One region of the Arthrobacter sp. GQ119 genome, then DNA from elsewhere that is predicted to be linked to it. Evidence: riboswitches for the same ligand, from Rfam matches in the RefSeq annotation. Region 1 holds a riboswitch; each other region holds the start of a gene.
What was found. A riboswitch is a leader RNA that binds a small molecule or an ion and turns the genes downstream of it on or off. The one in region 1 is predicted to bind thiamine pyrophosphate.
Positions count from the first base shown of each region.

Region 1 (5,617 bases):
AGGTAGCAAGGACCCAGGGCTCAACCGCCGCCCTCGTCGGAACCGTCGGAACCGTCGGAGCGGCCCTCCTTCCCATCATGTTGTCGGTGGGCCCGGGCTATCAGGTCCATCAGTTCCTTCTCGTCCTTTACCTGCCGCCGGTGTTTGGGGCCGAACCTGCGTATCTGTTGTTCTTCCGCGACCAGCTTCGCGAAGATCCGCCTCCGTTCCCCGAGATCATTGGTGTAACCGGGGTCGAGGTAGTTGATGACATCGCGGCGGGCGGCGGACACGACCGCTCGAGCCTTTCCCCGGGGACTGAGCAGCGATGCGAGAACTGTGACGCCCAGCACGGCAATGATCACTGTGAGCGAGAGCGCCGTATCGAACTCGACTACCGGCACCGGATCGCCGTCATTGATGAACGGCACGTTGTTTTCGTGGAGGGCATGGAGCAAAAGTTTCACGCCAATGAACCCCAGGATCAGCGCCAGGCCGTAGGAAAGGAAAATGAGGCGGTTCAGGAGCCCGTCGATCAGGAAGTACAGCTGGCGAAGGCCCAGGAGCGCGAACGCGTTTGCCGTGAACACGATGAAGACGTCCTCGGTCAGGCCAAAAATGGCCGGGATCGAGTCCAGCGCGAAGAGAATGTCGGTGCCGGCGATGGCCACCATCACGAGCAGCATCGGTGTCAGCGTCCGTTTGCCGTCCTGCAGCGTGAGCAGCTTGTCGCGGTCGTAGTAGTCCACGGTGTGAAACAGCCGTTGGGTCATCCGGATCATGATGTTGTCCGCGGACTTTTCCTCCGGGCGGTCGGGTCTCAGCATGTTGCCTGCGGTAATCAGCAGGATCAGTGCGAAGAGGTAAAAGACCCAGGCGAAGGTGTTAATCAGCGCCGCCCCCAGAAGAATGAAGACAGTGCGTGCGGCCAAGGCGAACGCTATGCCGAACAGCAGCACTTTTTGCTGGTCTTCGCGCGGCACCCCAAAGCTGCTCATGATCACCAGGAAGACAAACAGGTTGTCCACCGACAAAGCTTTCTCGGTCAGGTAGCCTGCGAAATATTCTGCCCCGGGGGAGGCCCCTCCGAAGACGAAAATTCCGAACCCGAAGCACAGCGCGATCCCCACATACACGGATGACCAGATGACCGCTTCCTGCAGGGTGGGAATGTGTGCCCGGCGGACGTGGACAAAGAAGTCAAAGGCCAGCAGCGCAACGATGCCCGCGGCGGTCAGCACCCATATCAGTGGAGGAACGTCCATCATTCCTGCTCCCGGTAGCCGATGAAGGCACGGCAGGAGGATGCAGCGCACGGGAGCTGCACCGCTTCCCGCCTTGCGGTCAGGCTACTCCCTATTGCCGCTTCCGGCGTACCCTCCGCTGGACCTGGTTCAGCGGAGGAACAGCTGACGGACCAAGGCCGGCGGCCAAGGCAGCTTCGCTAGAGAGCAAGCTCGCTGCTGCCGCTGATCGAAAAGCAACCATCTCCGTCGCCATCATCACGTGAGATGTAGGTGGTGAAGTCAGCAAGCGACATGAAGCAGTAGAAGTCGCTGTAGCGGTAGTTCGCTTTTTCTGCCTTCGTCGCCACTTTGATCATCATCACTTTCGCAGTCGAGGTTTTCGTTGCCGTTGAGTCAACGATGCGCGGCCACGATCAAGGTTTGCAGCGATTGGATGCAGTGTTCGGGCAAGACTGGGGAAGAATTGGCGAAGCAAGCGCAGTGTGGGCTAGACGATGTCCTGGGTCTTGGCGAAGCGGGTGATGGCGCGCTGCGTGCCGCGGTTTGCCAGCACCTGGATTACCGCGCTCACGGACGCGGAAATGAGGGCGAACGTCAGGGCCGTTCGCAGTGTGGTGGGGACGTCGTCCTTGTCGCCCTTGGGAGGCTTCCGCCCGGTGGCCTTTTCCCAGATGGTATCCACGGCCTTGGTGCCGGCGTACCCTGCCAGCAGGCTGATGCCAGTGCCAAGCAACTTGATGAAGAAACTCATTCCGGGACTCCCTGCGTCATGAATACTGGTCTTTCCCTAGCCTAGCCGTATGGAGCCGTGGATTTCCCGCAGCGCCTGGACCACGAGATCGTGGTCCTCCATCTGTGGCAGCCCGGAAACCGTGACGACTGCTACGGCTCCCACCCCGCGCACGTACACGGGGAAGGCCCCGCCGTGGGCAGCGTACGTTGACTGGTCGAACCACGCATTGTCCTCGATCCGGCCCCCGCCAAGCCGGCCGCGCAGGCCCACCAGCAAAGACGGCTCCTCGTAGCGTGCCGCGGTCCGCTGCTTCGCCCGCACCCAGCCCTCGTTGTCCGGTGTGGCGCCCTCGAGCGCCACGTGGAAGAGGACCTGGTCCCCCTTGGTGATGTCGATGGCTATTGGGAGATTGTTTTGCTTCCCCATTTCCACCAGCTGGAGTCCCAGCGTCAGCGCGTCATCCTTGCTGAACCTGGGCAACTGCAGCTCGGCTATTTCCCCCTCAATCCGCTCAATCAGGGCCTCCAGGGCGCCTGCCGGCTGCTCATCCGGAGAGTCAGGGTCGAAGGCGGGCACGGCGCTGTTGCCGGAATCCTCATGCGTCATGGCCCCAATGTACTCCGGTACGGGAACGGCTCACCTCCCGGCCGCTGGCGGCCGCCGTCGTACTTCCCGGAATGTGACTGCAGCCCCGGGCTGCGGGGGCTGTCCCGGTGTAAACTGGATCAGCCCATAAGGGCAGATTTATTACGACAGGGGAGCGCCGCCGTCGGACCTCACTGGCATTGCCAGGGAACCGCGGAAGGGCGCTGAGAGTGCGGACAGCCGCAGACCCTCGAACCTGATCCGGCTAGTACCGGCGCAAGGGAGTCGAGTTCTCAGAGTGTCCGGCAGCAGGCAACCCCACCGCCCGCAGCCGGGGAGCGCTTTCCCCTCCTGATCCTCAGGAGGACCATCATGACAACTGCAGCAACCAAGAAGGCCGGTTACAACTGGCGCGTGGCCGACATCGTCGTGGCGGCACTGATCGCCGTCGCCGGCGGCGTGATTTTCTGGGCCTGGTCCCAGGGCGCCAACCTCATCTCCGCTCCCATCAACGCGGTCTACCCGCCGCTCACCGGCTTCTACGCCGGCGGCTGGATGATCCCGGCGGTGCTCGGCATGCTCATCATCCGCAAGCCCGGCGCGGCACTGTTCTGCGAAGCCGTGGCCGCCACCGGTGAACTGATCATGGGATCCCAGTACGGCACCACGGTGCTGATTTCCGGCCTCCTGCAGGGCCTCGGTGCGGAACTCGTGTTCGCAGCGTTCCGGTACAAGAAGTTCAACCTGCCCGTTTCGCTGCTGGCCGGCGCGGGTGCGGGGCTGTTCTGCGGCCTGAACGATTCCTTCGCTCCGTGGGGCTGGAACATCGCCTACGCGGCCGGGGACAAGCTGGCCTACGTCATCTTCACCGCCATCTCGGGTGCCATCATCGCCGGTGCGCTGTCCTGGGTCGCTACCCGCGGCCTGGCCAAGACCGGCGTGCTGAGCTCGTTCGCGTCCCGCAAGGCAGCCACGGAGCCCGTCTTCAGCTGATGCCCGCCCATCATCACGGGGGCGTCCGCCCCGCCGCGGTCACCGCCCGCGGCTGGGGCTGGCGCCACGCCGGCCGCACGAAACCTGCCGTCAACGCACTGGACCTGGACATCCGTCCGGGGGAGCGGGTGCTGCTCCTGGGGCCCTCGGGCGCCGGCAAGTCCACGCTGCTCCACGCCCTCGCCGGCGTGCTCGGTGACAGCACGGCGGGAAGCAGCACAGCGGACGACGGCGGTTCCGCCGGCAGCGACGACGCGGACGAAAGCGGCAGCCTCCTGATCGACGGCGAACCGCCGCGCGCCCAGCGCGGCCGCGCCGGGCTCGTGCAGCAGGACCCCGAAACGCAGGTGGTCCTCTCCCGCCTCGGTGACGATGTCGCCTTCGGCGCCGAAAACCTCTCGGTGCCCCGCGACGCCATCTGGAGCCGCGTGCACGAGGCGCTGGACGACGTCGGGCTCGCGCACCTTCCGCTGGACCACCCGACGTCGGCCCTGTCCGGGGGACAGAAGCAGCGCCTCGCGCTGGCGGGCATCCTGGCGATGCGCCCCGGGCTCATCCTGCTGGACGAGCCCACCGCCAACCTGGATCCGGCCGGCGTCCTGGAAGTCCGCGACGCCGTGGGCCGCTGCCTCGACAAGACCGGCGCGACGCTGGTGGTGGTGGAGCACAGGGTCGCGGTGTGGAAAGACCTCGTGGACCGGATCATCGTGCTGCAGCCGGGATCCGCCACGCAGCCCGCCGTGCTCATCGACGGCGCCCCCGACCAGGTCCTGGTACAGGCGCGCGAGATGCTGATCGCCGCCGGGGTCTGGGTGCCGGGGTACGTTCCGCCCACCCGGCGCCGGTTGCATAGCTTTCCAGGCGGCAAGGTCCAGCCGGAGCTGGTGCCCGGTCAACTGCTCCTTGCGGCCGAAGGCGTCGGTGTCTCCCGTGAGCGGCCGCGGAGACGCGGCTTCAAGTCTGTTCCGCCGCTGCCAATCCAGCGGGACATCACAGCGCAGGTTCGCGCCGGTGAGGCCTTGACCATTACGGGGGCCAACGGCGCCGGTAAATCCACATTCGCGCTGACGCTCGCCGGCCTGATCCCTCCCGTCGAGGGCAAGGTGTCGGCCACCGTGGAGCTGAGCCGGGGAACAGGGATCGATCCCTACAAATGGCGGGCCGAGCAGCTGATCGCCAGGATCGGCACGGTCTTCCAGGAACCCGAGCACCAGTTCGTCACCGGCAGGGTCTTGGACGAGCTGCAGTTTGGCCCGCGGCACATGGGCCACGGGGAAGAACGGGTGGACGAACTCCTCGAAAGGCTGCGCCTCACGGGCCTTGTGGACGCCAACCCGTACACGCTCTCGGGCGGGGAGAAGCGGCGGCTCTCGGTGGCCACCGTCCTGGCGGCCCATCCGCAGGTCCTGGTCCTCGACGAGCCGACGTTCGGGCAGGATGCCAACACCTGGGCGGAACTCGCCTCCTTCCTCTCCGAACTGCTCGACGCTGGAACGGCCGTGGTCTCCGTGACGCACGACCAGGAATTCACCCAGGTGCTGGGCGGCACCGAGCTCAAACTGGGCGCACCGGAACTCCGGGTGCCCGGCGTCGGGACACCGAAGGCGGCCACATCATGAGGGCCGCCCTGATGATCGCCGGGAACCGCGCCCTGCTGACCCGAGCCAACCCGCTGGCCAAACTCGTGGCCGTTTTCCTCATCACCCTGGTGCTCGCGCTGTCCATCGACTGGATGTCGGCCTCCGTTGCGCTGGCCTGCGAACTGCTGTTGTTCCCGCTGGCCGGGCTGACCTTCACGCTGCTCTGGCAACGCGGCTGGCCGCTGATCCTCGCGGCCGCAGTCGGCGGCTGGAGCACTTCCATCCTCGCGCCGGACAGCGGAAGGATACTGCTCGACGTCGGCATCTGGTCCATGAGCGAAGGCTCCCTCGAGCTGGGGCTGGGTTTCCTGCTCCGCGGCTTGGCGATTGCGCTGCCGGCGGTACTGCTCATGAGCTGCACCGACCCCACCGACCTCGCCGATGCCCTGGCGCAGAAGGCCCGCCTGCCGCACCGCTTCGTCCTGGGAACGCTGGCAGCC
Region 1 covers NZ_JCAXEA010000010.1:38,564-44,180, forward strand. Annotated here, with positions in the region: gene AC6CH3_RS10865 (universal stress protein) at 1-6, shown strand, start outside; gene AC6CH3_RS10870 (TerC family protein) at 21-1,244, opposite strand; gene AC6CH3_RS10875 (hypothetical protein) at 1,424-1,588, opposite strand; gene AC6CH3_RS10880 (DUF4235 domain-containing protein) at 1,714-1,977, opposite strand; gene AC6CH3_RS10885 (heme-degrading domain-containing protein) at 2,014-2,565, opposite strand; TPP riboswitch at 2,704-2,845, shown strand; gene AC6CH3_RS10890 (ECF transporter S component) at 2,917-3,537, shown strand; gene AC6CH3_RS10895 (ABC transporter ATP-binding protein) at 3,537-5,156, shown strand; gene AC6CH3_RS10900 (energy-coupling factor transporter transmembrane component T family protein) at 5,153-5,617, shown strand, end outside.

Region 2 (5,617 bases), on a different contig from region 1:
GGCGGGCAGCAACGCCGGCGGCCTTCAGGCGGTCGGCGAGCGCGCCGACGTCGTCCCCTGCCGGGACTTCGATGAGGACTTCGCCCAGCCCGAGTGTGTCCCGGCGCGGTCCGGCGCCGCGGCTGTTCCAGACGTTCATGGCCATGTGATGGTGGTAGCCGCCGGCCGAGACGAACAGGGCCTGGCCGTGCCAGCCTGCGGTCTTTTCGAATCCCAGGGTCCCGACGTAGAAGTCATGGGCCGACTGGACGTCACCCACCTGCAGGTGCACGTGGCCCACGCCGGCTTCCGTGCCGCGCTGGCCCTCCAGCGCGTCCTCGGTCAGGTGGTCCTGCAGGTACTTCTGCGGCGGCAGGGCGAGGCTGTCCATGACCACGTTCTTGCCGTCCCAGGACCACGACTCGCGGGGGCGGTCCCAGTAGAGCTCGATGCCGTTCCCCTCAGGGTCGCTGAAGTAGAAGGCCTCACTGACAAGGTGGTCGGCGCTGCCCGTGAACGACCGGGGCTCATACTGGGCGGCGGTGGCGACTGTGGCGGCCAGGGCGGCCTGGTCGTCGAAGAGGAGCGCGGTGTGGAAGAGGCCGGCTTCGCCCCGTCCCGGAATGTTCAGTCCGGGCGCGGGAGCCAGATGGACCAGGGGCGTGTTCAGCCGCCCCAGGTAGAGGCCGCCATCCTGCTCTGCTACGACGTCGAGGCCGAGCGCCCGATGGTAGTAGTCCGTCATAAGCTTCATGTCGCCGACCTTGAGCATCACGGTGCCCATGGTGAGATCGGCAGGAAGAAGATCCTGGCTGCTGGCTGCTGGTGTCATGCGAATGCTCCCGACTCCCTGGCCACCGGATTTCGATGGTCTCTACCTATCTAAATTACTTGAAGCTTCAATTTATTCCGAGCGGACGACACTTCCCCGCAACACCACGGCCCGGAGCCGCCTTATGGTTTCTGGCACTTCCCGCGGGTCCTCTGAACACACCACGACATCGGCGCTCGCGCCCTCGGCCAGGCCGTCCGCACGCAGCCACCGGCGGGCCCTCCAGCACGCAGCATCCAAAGCGGCGGCGGCGGGAAGCCCCGCGCCGTGGAGGGCCAGGATCTCGTCCGAAATCCGGCCGTGCCCGATCACGCTGCCCGCATCAGAGCCCGCAAAAATCTCCACCCCGGCCTCGTAGGCGTCCCGGACCCGCTCGGTCCGGCGCTCCCACAGCGCCCGCATATGGGCCGCGTAGCGGGGAAACTTGGACTCGGCCCGGGCGGCGATCTCCGGGAACGTCGCTATGTTGACCAGTGTCGGCACGATCGGCACGTTCTGCTCCACGAGCCGCGGGATGTGCCGCGGCAGGAGCCCCGTGGCGTGTTCAATGCAGTCGATGCCGGCATCCAGCATCTGGTCGAGGACGTCCTCGCCAAAGCAGTGCGCCGTGACCCTTGCGCCTTCATCATGTGCCGCGCTGACCGCGTCCCGGACAGCAGCGTCTGGGAATGACGGGGCAAGGTCGCCGGCGTCACGGTCGATCCAATCCCCGACCAGCTTGATCCAGCCGTCCCCGGAACGCGCCTGCTTCCGGACCGCCTCCACCAGGTCCTCCGGCTCAACCTCGACGGCGAAATTCTTCAGGTACCGTCGGCTCCGGGCAATGTGCCGTCCGGCACGGATGATCCTCGGCGCCTCAGGGCGCCGCTGCAGCCATCGGGTGTCACTGACCACTCCCGCGTCCCGGACAAGCAGGGTGCCGGCATCGCGGTCGGTCATCGCCTGGGCGTAGGCCACGTCGTCGTCCACGGCGCCGGACGGCCCCAGCCCGATGTGGCAATGCGCGTCCACGAGGCCGGGCAGCACCCAGCCGCCGAGGACCACGTCCGGAATGCCGCCCGGACGCTGAAAGGTCAGTTTGCCGTCCACAGCCCACAGGCCGGTCCGTTCCTGATCCGGGCCGGTGAGCACTGTGCCGGAGAATTCGATGATGCGCGCCATGGATCCAGCCTGTCATATCAGGCGTGGACGGGCACCGCCCAGCCGCCCTGTGGTAGCTTCGTCTACGACCACACGGGTGCCCCTGCAGGGGCTGAGATCGGGCTAGCGCAGCCTGCGACCGTTGAACCTGTCCGGGTAATGCCGGCGAAGGAAGTGAGCAGTACATGAGCACCCAGAAAACAGAGCTGATCCCTGCCCAAAAAGATGCGGCCCAAAATGAAGCTGCCCAAAAAGAAGCAGCCTCCGGCGGAGCAGGCGCGGATATCACGCAGTCCCTGAAGTCGCATTCGCTGGCGTACATCGAGGGCGACGGCCTCCGCGTTCCGGTCACGGAAATCGCCCTGGAGCCGTCACCCAGCGGGGAGCAGAACGAGCCGTTGCGGGTCTACCGGACGGCCGGACCCGGCAGCGATCCCGTGGTGGGCCTCGCGCCGTTCCGCGCGGAATGGATTGAAGCCCGCGGCGACACCGAGCCCTACAGCGGCAGGGAAAGGAACCTGCTCGACGACGGCCGGTCGGCCGTGCGCCGCGGCGCCGCGTCCGCGGAGTGGAAGGGCGCGCAGCCGGTGCCACGCCGCGCCGTCGGCGGTAAGACGGTCACGCAGATGCACTATGCCCGACAGGGCGTCATCACCCCCGAGATGCGGTTCGTGGCACTCCGGGAAAACTGCGACGTTGAGCTGGTCCGCAGCGAAGTGGCGGCCGGGCGCGCCATCATCCCGAACAACATCAACCACCCCGAATCCGAGCCCATGATCATCGGCAAGGCATTCCTGGTGAAGATCAACGCCAACATCGGCAACTCGGCCGTGACAAGTTCCATCGCCGAAGAGGTGGACAAGCTGCAGTGGGCCACCCAGTGGGGCGCGGACACCGTCATGGACCTCTCCACCGGCGATGACATCCACACCACCCGCGAGTGGCTGATCCGCAACTCGCCCGTCCCCATCGGCACGGTTCCCATCTACCAGGCGCTGGAGAAGGTCAACGGCGAGGCCAACGCCCTCACCTGGGAGATTTTCCGTGACACTGTGATCGAGCAGTGCGAGCAGGGCGTGGACTACATGACCATCCACGCCGGGGTCCTGCTGCGCTACGTCCCCCTGACGGCCAACCGGGTGACCGGCATCGTGTCCCGCGGCGGCTCGATCATGGCCGGCTGGTGCCTGGCGCACCACCAGGAGAACTTCCTGTACACGCACTTTGACGAGCTGTGCGAGATCTTCGCGAAGTACGACGTCGCCTTCTCACTTGGAGACGGCCTCCGCCCCGGGGCCACCGCGGACGCCAACGACGCCGCCCAGTTCGCCGAACTCGACACTCTGGCCGAACTGACCCAGCGGGCCTGGGAGTACGACGTGCAGGTCATGGTCGAAGGTCCCGGCCATATCCCGTTCCACCTGGTGCGGGAGAACGTGGAGCGCCAGCAGGAGCTGTGCAAGGGCGCTCCGTTCTACACCCTGGGCCCGCTCGTCACGGACGTGGCACCCGGCTACGACCACATCACCTCGGCCATCGGCGCCACGGAAATCGCCCGCTACGGCACCGCCATGCTCTGTTACGTGACGCCCAAGGAACACCTGGGCCTGCCGAACAAGGACGACGTCAAGACGGGCGTGATCACGTACAAGATCGCCGCCCACGCCGCCGACCTCGCCAAGGGCCATCCGGGAGCGAATGAGAGGGACGATGCCCTGTCCAAGGCGCGCTTCGAGTTCCGCTGGCGGGACCAGTTCGCCCTGTCCCTGGACCCGGTGACCGCTGAGGCCTTCCACGACGAGACGCTGCCGGCAGAACCGGCCAAGACCGCGCATTTCTGCTCCATGTGCGGGCCCAAGTTCTGCTCCATGCGCATCAGCCAGGACATCCGCAACGAATATGGCTCCGCAGAAGCACAGGCGGCGCTGGCCGAGATGGCCGAAGGGATGCGGGAGAAGAGCCAGGAGTTCCTGGCCGCCGGCGGGAAGGTTTACCTGCCGGAGCTGAAGCTTCCCGAGTCCGCCCGCCAGTAACGGCCACCCCTATCGGGCCCGGTCCGGCAGGCATTGGGGGCCCGCCGGACCGGGCCTGCGGTGCACTCCGTGCGGGTAAGGAACGTTGGTCAGGACGCCCGCGGCTGCTGCCGCCGGCTGACCTCGGCAATGAACGACCGGATAAGACGGTCGCCTTCCACGGAGTCGTGGGGCCGGTGCCCGCCCGCTGCAATGCGGTGCAGGGCACCGGTTTCCCGCAGGTACCCGGCGATCTCCTCATAGAGGGGCTCCCAGCCGCCAGTGAGGACCAGCGTGGGAACGCCGGGGACGATCTGCAGCGGTGCATGCCAGGGAGGTGCCTGCAGCCGCAACCGCCTCGCGGCGCGCTGGGCCTCCGGGGTGCTTGGACCGTGGCCTTCCGCGGCGAAGGCGCGCCGCAGATACTCCCGCTCATAGTCGTCGTCGCCGAGCTGGTGCCGGACCTCGAAAAGGGGCTCCATCAGCGCCCGGTGGGCTGCCGTGGCCGGCAATTCGGCAGTCAGCGACAGGCAGGCCGGCTCCACGAGCGTCAGCGAGAACACGAGGTCGGGCCGTTCGACGGCGGCCATCATCGCCGCGATCGCGCCTTGGGCATGCGCCACTATGTGGCCACCGGCGGCACCGCGGCCGTCGTCTGCCAGCGACCGCAGCACGATCCGCGCGTCCTCGGCGAAGTCGGTTTCCAGCGGCTCGGCTTCGGCATCATACCCGTGCCGCCGCAGGAAGAGGGCGTCATACTGCAGGGCCATGCCGTGCTGGCGCGGCCAGGCGGCGGAGCCGAAACTCCCCGCGCCGTGGACGAACACTACCCGCTGCTTAAACATGACCCAACCTTATGGCAGCGGTCCGGCATCCGAGCAGGCAGACATGGTTCCGCTACTTGCCGAGGAACTTGTCGAAGCCCTTGGGAAGGTTCAGCTGGGACGGATCGAAGTCGCCGCCCTGCTGGCCGAAGGACGCACCCGTGGGCAGGGCCTTGGCTGCGTTGGCGCGCCGGGCCTCCGCCTCCCGGAGCTCCTGGGCTGCCTTGGCGGGGTTACCCGAGCGGGCCTTCTTCTTGGGTGCGCTCTTGGCACCCTTGCGGGGCCCGCCGCCGCCCATGCCCGGCATTCCGGGCATTCCCGGCATGCCGCCGCCCTGGGCCATCTTCTTCATCATCTTCTGGGCTTGGCCAAAGCGCTCGAGCAGGCCGTTGACCTCGGAGACGTGCACGCCGGAACCCTTGGCGATGCGGGCGCGGCGTGAACCGTTGATGATCTTGGGGGCCAGCCGCTCGTGCGGGGTCATGGAACGGACGATCGCCTCGACCCGGTCGATTTCGCGTTCGTCGAACTGCTCCAGCTGCTGGCGGATGTTCTGGGCACCGGGCATCATCATGAGCATTTTCTTCATGGAGCCCATGTTGCGGATCTGCTGCATCTGCGCGAGGAAGTCGTCCAGGGTGAAGTCTTCCTGGTCGGCGAACTTCTTCGCCATCCGGGCAGCTTCGTCCTTGTCCCAGGACTTCTCGGCCTGCTCGATCAGGGTCAGGACGTCGCCCATGTCGAGGATGCGGGACGCCATGCGGTCCGGGTGGAACATTTCGAAGTCGTCCACGCCCTCGCCGGTGGACGCGAACATCACGGGCTTTCCG
Region 2 covers NZ_JCAXEA010000003.1:16,618-22,234, forward strand. Annotated here, with positions in the region: gene AC6CH3_RS03625 (VOC family protein) at 1-811, opposite strand, end outside; gene AC6CH3_RS03630 (amidohydrolase family protein) at 884-1,972, opposite strand; TPP riboswitch at 2,035-2,142, shown strand; gene thiC (phosphomethylpyrimidine synthase ThiC) at 2,137-3,984, shown strand; gene AC6CH3_RS03640 (alpha/beta fold hydrolase) at 4,074-4,808, opposite strand; gene ffh (signal recognition particle protein) at 4,861-5,617, opposite strand, start outside.
Region 2: linked by a shared signal. The riboswitch ahead of thiC (phosphomethylpyrimidine synthase ThiC) and the one ahead of AC6CH3_RS10890 (ECF transporter S component) in region 1 are both predicted to bind thiamine pyrophosphate.

Region 3 (5,617 bases), on a different contig from region 1:
TCAGCCGTAACAGTTACCTTGGCCAGGTCCGCAGCTGCGGATGTGACCTTGTCACCGTCTACCAGGAGCAGTGCGGGCAGCTCAATGGTGCTGCCGGCTCCACCGGCGACGCGGTTCAGGGTAACGAAGTCTCCAACGGAAACCTTCTCTTGGCGGCCGCCTGCGCGGACAATCGCGTACACCACTTGGGAACTCACTTCTCTCGACGTTTATTACTAAATTTGCGTGCGGAACCTGGGTCCAAAGGTGTTTGGTCCGGCTCTCGCTGTGCCTCAACGCCGTGGATTCCCCGGGGGAATCCGTGAGCTATCCCCGGAACAATGCCGTTTGGAATTCCAAAAGGACCGTTCCCGGGGTCATAACCCAAGTGTTGGCGTAAGCACCGAAGATCTAGAATACGCTAATTTCGTCTTCGGCCGCAAATGAGGCTGGTTTCGGCGGGTTGTCCGTGATAAGCACCACAGGCCTGTTGCACCGACCTGCCGTCACCGTGCGCGTTTATCATACCGGCTCCTGCGCCGGAGACCGTTCAGCTGTGGAGCCGCGGCGCGTCGAAAAAATCCACCTCGTAGCGGCAGGACTGCCTGAATGCCGTCAGCATCAGGCTGCGTTCTGCGTCGGACGCCGCGCGGCCCGCGGCGTCGGTGATCGCGATGGCCTGCCGGGTGGCCTCTGCAAAGCCCTCGTCGGCGTAGGTGCGCAACCACTCCGCGTACGGATGCCCTTCAGCGGCGCCGGCTGCGAGGAATTCGGCGTGCAGGGTCTCCCCCACTTCGGCGTAAAGCCAGAAGCACGGGAGCACCGCGGCCACCAGCACGGCATAGCTCCCCGAGGCAGACGCTGCCACCAGGTGGTCCACATAAGCCTTGGTGACCGGCCCGAGGTCGGGCAGCACCATCCGGGTGCTGAGCCAGCTGCGGTGCAGCTCGGACTCCACTTCAAGGCACTGCTGCGCAGAACGGGCCCAGAAGAGTTGCTCAGCCTCGGTGGGGGCGAGGGCGCTGGCCCGTGCCAGGACGCGTGAGTATCCGTTGAGGTAGATGGCGTCCTGCGCGAGGTAATAGGCGAACTCGCTTTCGGGCAGCGTGCCTTCAGCCAGCCCACGGATGAAGCCCAGGCCGTAGATCGCGTCGAGATCCGCGGCGGCCTCCGCATGGAGCAGGTCCGCAAAACTGCCCTCGGCGCCTGCTCCCGGGGACGCCAGGTGGTGGAAGTGGTGGACCGGCCCGTTGCCGTGCCCCACCTCAAGCTGCCCGGAGGAGCGGAGGGCCTCTTCCAGCCAGGGCTTGACGGTGCGGAGTGACTGTTCCCAGTCGCCCACACGGGCCTGCACGGTGGCCATCGCCGAGGACAGGGAGCACCCGGTCCCGTGGCTGTTGCGGGTCGGCACCCGCGGGCCGTCCACCACGACGACATCGGCCGACAGGGCGCCGCCCGTATTCACCAGGGCGTCGGGGCAGTCGGCACCGTCCAGGTGCCCGCCTTTGACGAGGACGGTGGCCCCCGTTTCGGCGGCCAGCCGTTTGCCCTGCTCCAGCGCGTCCGGCCAGGTGGAGGCCTCCGGCTCCCCGAGCAGCATCGCAAGCTCGGCGAGGTTGGGTGTGATCAGGTCAGCCAGCGGCAGGAGTTCCCGCAGGGCCGCCTCAGCAGACTCCTGCAGAAGCCGGTCCCCGCTGGTTGCCACCATCACGGGATCAAGAACGACGACGCCGGGGCGCACCTTCTCCAGCCAGCCGCGCACCGCGGCAATCACCTGTGCGTCGCCCAGCATGCCGATCTTTACGGCGTCCACGGCGATGTCGTCACTGATGGCGGTCAACTGTGCCGTCAGGAAGTCAGCCGGCGGGACATGCACGGCGCTGACGCCCCGGGTGTTCTGGGCGGTCAGCGCCGTGATGGCCGCCATTCCATAGCCACCCGTGGCGGCGATGCTTTTCAGGTCCGCCTGGATGCCGGCTCCGCCGGACGGGTCCGAGCCGGCGATGGCCAGGACGCGGGGAATGCTGCGGGTGGGCGGTACAGCCTCACCCGACGCAGGCTGGACAAGGTGCAGGGCAGATAGTGAAGACAAAGGAGACATCCCTTCGCCGGTGCTAACCGGTCAGGTTCAACGGGTTTGGATCTCAGCCGGCTCCGTGCGCGGCACCCCGTGTCAGTCCCCCAGCCTAGCGGTTTGCTCCCCTTCGGGCACTGCGTTGCAGTTTGCGACCGGCAGCCCCGCAATGTGCCGGGGCAACAGCCTGCGGACGTTCCCTGGCGCAAAAGCACAACGGGCCGGTGCCGCCGTTGCGGCACTGGCCCGTTGAATCAGGTCAGTTCAAACGGAAATCCGTCCGCCTCACAGCTCGGACGCAGGCACGCCGACGCCGAGAATGATCGGCTCGCTGGCAGGCTTCGGGGCAGGGGCGCTGCCTGAATCCGGCGCCTTGGCTTCGTGCGAGTGCCCGGCTGCTGATGCCGGAGCGGTCTCGTGGTGTTCCACGGATGTCTCGTTGGCTGCGCCCTGAGCCCGGCTGGCACTGCGGTTGCGGCGCGGCCGGCGCGTGCGGGTCTGCACCGCCGAGTGGTCAGCGAACCGGTCGGCGTCGTGGTCCGCGCCTGCCGGGGCAGGCCGCGTTCCGGCCGGCGCTGCCGGCTCGGCAGCGGACGTCTCCCCAGCGGCAGGTGCGCGGTCCGCCGTCGGCTGCTCCTCAGCGGGAGCGGCCGGCGCGCCGAGGTGCGCGAACGCCTCCTCCAGCCGGTCCAGCGTCAGGGCAGGAGTTTCGGAGGCCGGCTCGCCGGCGTGCTCGACGAAAGGAAGCACGACTTTCTCGCCGCCAAAGGTCAGCACGGCGCCGGGACGGCCTGAAACGCTCTCCGTCTCCGGGGTACGGTGCACCGCCGGGCTTTCCGGGGCGGATGGCGCCGGGGCAGCGGCAGAGCGCTGTGCTCCGGCGGAAGCGGCCTGGTGGGCGGCGTCCTCATGGAGATGCGCTGCATGGGCCGCGGCCGCGATGTTGGCAAGTGCGGCCCGTGTCGCCTCAGCCTTGGCGTGGCGCTCGGCCTCCGTGGGCTCGTGGTGGACGGCAGCAGGTGCAGCGGTGCCCGTTTCCGCAGGAAGCTGACCGCCCTTGCCGCGCCGGCGGCTCTTGCGTTCGGTCCGCACGGCGGGCTGGTGCTCCGCCCGCGGAACGTGGTGCTCGGCCGCAACAACGTTGGCCCGCCGGTGTTCCACGGGCTCGTCGTGCGTGACCACGCCGCGGCCGGCGCATACCTCGCACTGTTCGCCGAAGACTTCCAGCAGGCCGGTGCCCATGCGCTTGCGGGTCATCTGGACGAGACCCAGTGAGGTCACTTCCGCCACCTGGTGCTTGGTGCGGTCACGGCCCAGGCACTCCACCATACGGCGCAGCACGAGGTCCCGGTTGGACTCCAGGACCATGTCGATGAAGTCGATCACGATGATTCCGCCGATGTCCCGGAGGCGCAGCTGGCGGACAACTTCCTCGGCCGCCTCCAGGTTGTTCTTCGTGACGGTTTCCTCGAGGTTGCCGCCGCTGCCGGTGAACTTTCCCGTGTTGACGTCCACCACGGTCATGGCCTCGGTGCGGTCAATGACGAGGGAACCGCCGGACGGCAGGAACACCTTGCGGTCCAGCGCCTTGTGGATCTGCTCGTCAATGCGCCAGGCCGAGAAGATGTCCTGGTCCTTGGTCCACTTCTCAAGCCGTCCGACAAGGTCCGGGGCAACGTAGGTGACGTAGGCCTCGATGGTGTCCCATGCTTCGTCGCCGGAGACGATCAGCTTGGAGAAATCCTCGTTGAAGACGTCGCGGACAACCTTGATGGTCAGGTCCGGTTCGCCGTACAGCAGCTCGGGAGCGAGGACCTTGGTGGACTTCGCCTGGCTTTCGATGCCCTCCCACTGCGCCCGGAGGCGGTTGATGTCATGCGTGAGCTCTTCCTCCGACGCGCCTTCGGCCGCCGTGCGGACGATGACGCCGGCATCCTCGGGCAGGCGGTCCTTGAGGATCCGCTTCAGGCGGTTGCGTTCGACGTCGGGCAGCTTGCGTGAGATGCCCGTCATGGAACCGCCGGGCACGTACACCAGGTAGCGTCCGGGCAGGGAGATCTGGCTCGTCAGGCGTGCACCCTTGTGGCCCACAGGGTCCTTGGTGACCTGGACGAGGACGGAATCCCCGGACTTCAGGGCGTTCTCGATCCGGCGCTGCTTGCCCTCGAGGTTCACCGCTTCCCAGTTCACTTCACCGGCGTAGAGCACGGCGTTGCGGCCGCGGCCGATGTCAACGAAGGCCGCTTCCATCGACGGCAGGACGTTCTGGACCTTGCCCAGGTAGACGTTGCCGATCAGCGAGTCCTGCTGTGTCTTGGACACGAAGTGCTCGGCCAGCACGCCGTCCTCGAGGACACCGATCTGGATTCTGTCGTCGCGCTGGCGCACGATCATCTGCCGGTCAACTGATTCGCGGCGGGCCAGGAACTCGGCCTCGGTGATGACGGTGCGGCGGCGGCCGGTGTCGCGGGATTCACGGCGGCGCTGCTTCTTCGCTTCGAGCCTCGTGGAGCCCTTAACGCTGGTCACCCGGTTGCTGACGGCAGGCTCACTGGGAACGCGCGGGGCCCGGACGCGGGTCACCGTGTTGGGGGGATCGTCGTCTCCCCCGCCGGTGAGCTCGAGGTCCTGGTCCCCGCGCCGGCGGCGGCGCCGGCGGCGGGACGTCACACCTTCGTCACCCTGGCCCACGGTCTCTTCGTCGGTGTCCTCGGACGCGTCTGCGCCCTCGGCGTCGGCTCCGGAGTCGTCGCGCTCCGAGACGTCACGGTCAGTGATTTCACGGCCGTTCCGGGTCCGCCCACGGCGGCCGCGGCTGCGGCGGCGGCGTCGTCCGCCCTCGTCGTCCTGCTCGTCCTCGCCGCCTTCGGCCTCAGTGTCCTCCGCGGCGGGAGTGGCAGCCGGGCGAATCACGGTGTTGAGGTCGGGCGCCTGGAAGATGATCGACGTGACCGATGCCGGCTCCAGGAAGAGCGAACCTGCCGGAGCGGCCGGCGACGGCTCCTCCTCGATCTCGGCTGCATCCTCGGCGGCTTCAGCTTCGGCGGCCTGCGCGGCGGCTGTCTCCGCCTGGATTTTTGCGACCGGCGTTTCTTCGACCCGAGTTTCCACGGCAGAAGTTTCAGCAGCGGACCCGGCCGCTGCGGCTTCTGCGGACGCGGGCGCTGGCTGCTCTTCAGTGTCGGACTGTTCGGTGGCGGGCTCTACAGTTTTGGCCTTTGCAACGCGGCGGCGGCGGACGGGCTTCGCTTCAGGCTCTCCGGCCGGCTCGGCACCGGAGGGCTCGGCACCGGAGGGCTCGACGGCGGCCGCTTCAGCGGATGCCCCGGCGGCTGCCTCGGCGCCCGCCCCTTCGGCGAACGCGGGGAGCGGCTGGTCCGCGGCCTTCTTGCGGGAACGCGTGCGACGCACCGGGGCTTTTGCCTCCGCAACGGCAGCTTCCACCGCCGTCACTTCAGAATGCGCTGCGTCCACGGGTTCCGACACAACGGAGTCAGCCGACAGCGCGGGCTCGCCGAGGACAGGCTCCTGCAGCGCCGGTTCCGGCAGCGACGCCTGGGCCTC
Region 3 covers NZ_JCAXEA010000004.1:192,970-198,586, forward strand. Annotated here, with positions in the region: gene rplU (50S ribosomal protein L21) at 1-185, opposite strand, end outside; gene thiD (bifunctional hydroxymethylpyrimidine kinase/phosphomethylpyrimidine kinase) at 530-2,080, opposite strand; TPP riboswitch at 2,063-2,160, opposite strand; gene AC6CH3_RS05805 (Rne/Rng family ribonuclease) at 2,339-5,617, opposite strand, start outside.
Region 3: linked by a shared signal. The riboswitch ahead of thiD (bifunctional hydroxymethylpyrimidine kinase/phosphomethylpyrimidine kinase) and the one ahead of AC6CH3_RS10890 (ECF transporter S component) in region 1 are both predicted to bind thiamine pyrophosphate.